2 regions of the Dysosmobacter sp. Phy genome follow, and region 2 is predicted to be linked to the other one. Evidence: riboswitches for the same ligand, from Rfam matches in the RefSeq annotation. Region 2 holds a riboswitch; the other holds the start of a gene.

Region 1 (2,389 bases), 1.1 Mb from region 2:
ATGGATTTCTCCGTGGCCCGCATCAGCTGTAAATAGAGTTCCTTATAATCGGGCATTCCATCACCTCCGCTTTCATAATAGGTCAAAATCACCCTATTTTCAATAGGTCATACGGGCATAATTTCCTTGAGGTGATGGTATGACCCCCATGCGGAAGCTCCGAAAGGAGAGGAAATACTCCCAGGTGAAGATGCAGATGCTCACCGGCATCGATCAGAGCGACTACTCCAAGATCGAGACCGGGAAACGGAACATGACCTTTGAACAGTGCCGGCGGATCGCCCTGGCGCTGGAGACCAGCATGGACTACCTGGCGGGGCTGACCGACGAGGCCGCTCCTTATCCCAGAAAGAACTGACATCCCGCCGGGGGCGCGGGTCCCCGCGGAGGATGCGCCCCCCATTCTCTTTTGTCTTGACAAAAGAGAATGCGCCGCGCCCGGTGGAAGAGAAAACCGCTTTGACGAACAGGAGGACCCGTTTCCGGGTCCTCCTGTTCGTGTGCACGGGAGTCGTGCGAGTCGGCCCGGCGGGCGCCGGCGGCCCCGTCGTCCCTGCGCCGCACTCTGACAGCCGAAGAGGCTGGTCCCCGCATAGCAGCCCTAGGTGGGTAGACGGGGAGCGAAACCGAATTGGCGTATTTCTACTCCCGCGCTTTCCGCTTTACCCGCAAGGGGTACGCCGCATCCGTAAGGCAGCAGAGCTGCCTACGGCTGCGCAGCTGCTGCGCGCTGCCGCGGCGGTCACTGTGGGTGCCCCCTCAGACCGTAGGGGCGGATCCTGATCCGCCCGCCGCTTTCCCGGCATCTGAAAGCCTTCCCCCGGGGGGGAAGGTGGCATTTGCGCAGAAAATGACGGATGAGGGGGCCCCTCCCGCGGGCCGATCCGGGCCTCACAGCGCCTCCCGGTCCAGACGGGAAAAGGGCGCCGGGGACAGGCCCCGCAGGCGGCTGAGATATCCGACCGCGGCGGCGCTGGTGTGGGCCGCCTCCCTGCGGACCGTGTCCAGGGCCCAGGGCAGCCGGTCGGGCCGTCCGTCCCGGCGGGGCAGGTCGTCCCCGGGCAGGGGCCTCCCGCCGGGGAAGCGATAGCCCCGGCGGCGGAGCAGGTCCAGCAGTTCCAGCTGCTCCCGGTCTGTGGCACAGGTGACGTAAAGATCGGTTTTCATATGGTTCGCACCTCCTGAATTTCCACAGAAAGCGCGAAAAAATCGCCCCCATCGTCCGATGGGCGCGGAATCGGTTCGTCCCATCGATCAAGCCTTAGCACCTTACCTCCCGGCAGGTTGCTGTGCGGTCAACGAGCTTGTCTCTCGCGCACTCTCTATGGTAGGACGATTGTACCACGGGGCGGCGCGGTCCGCAAGAGAAATGGCCCCTCCAAAAGAGACGGTGGAGTTTCCCCGCCAATCATGGTATACTGGTGAAAACTTTCCCGGGAGGTGCGTCCCATGAAACGCCTTTTCGCCGCGGCCCTGGCCGCGCTGTCCCTGCTGTCTCTGACCGCCTGCGCCTCTTCCGATGAGCCGGAGCAGGCGCCGGAGGCGCCGCCCGCCGCCGAGGAGCCGGAGGTCCCCGAGCCGGAGCCCACGCCGGAGGAGCTGGCGGCGGCGGAGATCGAGGACCTGCTGGCCTCCTTGACGTTGGATCAGAAGGTGGGGCAGCTGTTCTTCGTCCGCTGTCCTGACAGCGGCGCCGCGGAGGATGTGAGCGCCTACCACCTGGGCGGCTACGTCCTCTTTGGCCGGGATTTCCAGGACGCTGCCGGCGCCTGGCTCACCAGAGAGCAGTTCACTGCCGCCGTCCAGAGCTACCAGGACGCCGCCGCGGCCGACACCGGCATTCCCCTGCTGATCGGCTCCGACGAGGAGGGCGGTACCGTCACCCGGGCCAGCCGGAACCCCAATCTCTTCGAAAAGCCCTTCTCCTCGCCCCAGAAGCTGGCGGCCCAGGCCACGGAGCACGGCAGCATCTTCTCCGAGGACGCCTGGGAGAAAAGCAGCGCCCTGCTGGCCCTGGGCATCAACGTGAACCTGGCCCCGGTGGCGGATGTGTCCACCGACCCCGCCGACTTCATCTACGACCGGGCTCTGGGACAGGATGCCGCCGCCACGGCGGACTATGTGGCGCAGGTGGTCACCGCCATGCGGGAGAGCGGGATCGGCAGCGTCCTCAAGCACTTCCCCGGCTACGGCAGCAACGCCGACACCCACACCGGCATCGCCCTGGACCAGCGGAGCCTGGAGACCTTCCGCCAGAGCGACTTCCTGCCCTTCGCCGCCGGCATCGAGGCCGGGGCGGGCACCACCGCCGTGCTGGTGAGCCACAACATCATGGCGGCCGTGGACCCGGACCTGCCCGCCTCCCTGTCCCCGGCGGTCCATGACCTGC
Region 2 (2,389 bases):
TAGATGGGCTTGCGCAGGTCCAGATCCCGGATGATGGCCGTGGGCCGCAGGTCGAACACCTTGCGCACAGCGGCCTCCAGCTTGTCGTCGCCCACGGTGCCGGTGCCGAAGGTATCCACCAGGACGCTGACCGGCTGGGCCACGCCGATGGCATAGGCCAGCTGCACCTGGCAGCGCCGGGCCAGGCCCGCCGCCACGATGTTCTTGGCCACGTACCGGGCGGCGTAGGCCGCGGAGCGGTCCACCTTGGTGGGGTCCTTGCCGGAGAAGCAGCCGCCGCCGTGGGGGGCGCTGCCGCCGTAGGTGTCCACGATGATCTTGCGGCCGGTGAGGCCGGAGTCCGCCGCGGGGCCGCCCTTGACGAAGCGGCCGGTCGGGTTTACATAATACTTGGTGTTCTCATCCAGCATGGAGGCGGGGATCACGGCCTTGGCCACCTTCTCGATCATGTCGGCGCGGATCTGCTCCAGGGTGGTGTCGGGGTCGTGCTGGGTGGAGATGACCACGGTGTCCACCCGGATGGGGCGGTCGTTCTCGTCGTACTCCACGGTGACCTGGCTCTTGCCGTCGGGCCGCATGTAGGGGATCTCCCCGCTCTTGCGGACCTGGGCCATCTTCAGGCAGATCTTCTGGGCCAGGGACAGGGGCAGGGGCATCAGCTCCGGCGTCTCATCGCAGGCGTAGCCGAACATCATGCCCTGGTCGCCGGCGCCGTGGCTCATCTCGGCGTCCTCCCCGGTCTTGTTCTCCAGGGACTCGTCCACGCCCATGGCAATGTCCGGGGACTGCTCGTCGATGGAGGTGATGACGGCGCAGGTGTCGCAGTCAAAGCCGTACTTGCCCCGGTCATAGCCGATCTCCCGGACCACCTCCCGGGCGATCTTGGGGATATCCACATAGCAGGTGGTAGTGATCTCGCCCATGACGTGGAGAAGGCCCGTGCAGGCGGTGGTCTCGCAGGCCACGCGCCCCATGGGATCCTGCTCCAGAATGGCGTCCAGCACCGCGTCGGAGACCTGGTCGCAGACCTTGTCGGGATGCCCCTCGGTCACGGATTCGGAAGTAAAGAGATAGTGTCTTGCCATGTTGTTTACTCCTTTCGTAGTGGTCCCTCTCAAGAGCACGAAAAAAGCGCGTTTCGACGACGAAACGCGCAAAAGGTCACTTTTTCGCTCCTCATCTGTCGGTATCCGCCGGATTTGGCACCTTGACCCGCAGTCAGGTTGCCGTGGCTTCATCGGGCCGTTCCCTCCGCCACTCTTGATAAGGGATATGAAATTGTGCTACTATCTTATCAGGTTTTGGCGGATTGTCAAGATGCTGCGGGCGGATTTCCCGGAAAATCCGCGGAAATTCCGCTGTTCAAAATTTATACATGACTTTTTCCGCCGTTCCGGGTATAATGTTCCACATACGTTTCATTTCCGCAAAATGGGGGTTTTTTCGTTGAGGAAGATCTGCAACGCCATCGACCGGTTCTGCCTGTATCATCCCCGGTTCGGGATTCCGCACCTGATGCGCTACGTGGTGTTCATCACCGCCGCCGTCTATTTTCTGGACATGTTCTCCCAGAGCTACGCCAGCTATATGCTGTATTTCAACGCGAACCTGATCCTCCAGGGGGAGCTGTGGCGGCTGGTGACGTGGCTGTTCATCCCCGACGGCACCTCCGTGCTGTGGGTGCTCATCAGCTTCTCCTTCTACTACTTCATCGGCGAGGCCATCGAGAGCTACTGGGGCCCCGCCAAGTTCACCCTCTTCTACTTCACCGGCGCGCTGCTGATGGTGGCCCTGGCATTTTTGTCCCTTCTGTGGTCCCCCTTCCCCATCGTCTCCAGCGGCTACCTCAACCGGGTGCTGTTCCTGGCTTTCGCCACGCTGTACCCCACCGCCCTGGTGCGGGTATATCTGATCCTGCCCATCCAGGCCAAGTGGCTGGCGCTTTTGTATGTGGTGCTGACCGTCTACGATCTGGTCCGCGGTGGCCTCACGATGCTGGTGTACTTCCTGCTGCCCCTTCTGGGCGTATGGATTGCCTACGCCCTGTTCTTCTGGGACCGGATCGCGGACCTGCTGGCGGAGTTCGGCGTGGCCGTCCGGCATCAGAACTCCTCCCAGACCATCCACTTCAAATCCGCCGTCCGCCAGCAGAAGAAAAAGGAGGCCGCCCAGGGCTACCGCCACAAGTGTGAGGTCTGCGGCCGCACCGATGCGGACTTCCCGGACCTCCAGTTCCGGTATTGCTCCAAGTGCGCCGGATACCACTGCTTCTGTGAGGACCACATTTTCAGCCACACCCACTTCACCCAATGAGTCCTTCCCCGCCGGAAAAATTTCCGGCGGGGGCTTTTTTTCGCCCTTTTCCCTTCCCTCCCGCTGTCGGGTGCGG

Evidence for each region. A riboswitch is a leader RNA that binds a small molecule or an ion and turns the genes downstream of it on or off. The one in region 2 is predicted to bind S-adenosylmethionine.
Region 1: it holds a riboswitch for S-adenosylmethionine, as region 2 does, so the genes downstream of both, ACVDHE_RS05565 (hypothetical protein) here and metK (methionine adenosyltransferase) in region 2, are expected to answer to the same signal.

Annotation. Positions count from the first base shown of each region.
Region 1 is NZ_CM136997.1:1,131,866-1,134,254, forward strand. It holds gene ACVDHE_RS05555 (hypothetical protein) at 1-86, opposite strand, end outside; gene ACVDHE_RS05560 (helix-turn-helix domain-containing protein) at 140-358, shown strand; gene ACVDHE_RS05565 (hypothetical protein) at 892-1,167, opposite strand; SAM riboswitch class I at 1,213-1,331, opposite strand; gene ACVDHE_RS05570 (glycoside hydrolase family 3 N-terminal domain-containing protein) at 1,450-2,389, shown strand, end outside.
Region 2 is NZ_CM136997.1:62,733-65,121, forward strand. It holds gene metK (methionine adenosyltransferase) at 1-1,085, opposite strand, end outside; SAM riboswitch class I at 1,174-1,270, opposite strand; gene ACVDHE_RS00305 (hypothetical protein) at 1,447-2,313, shown strand.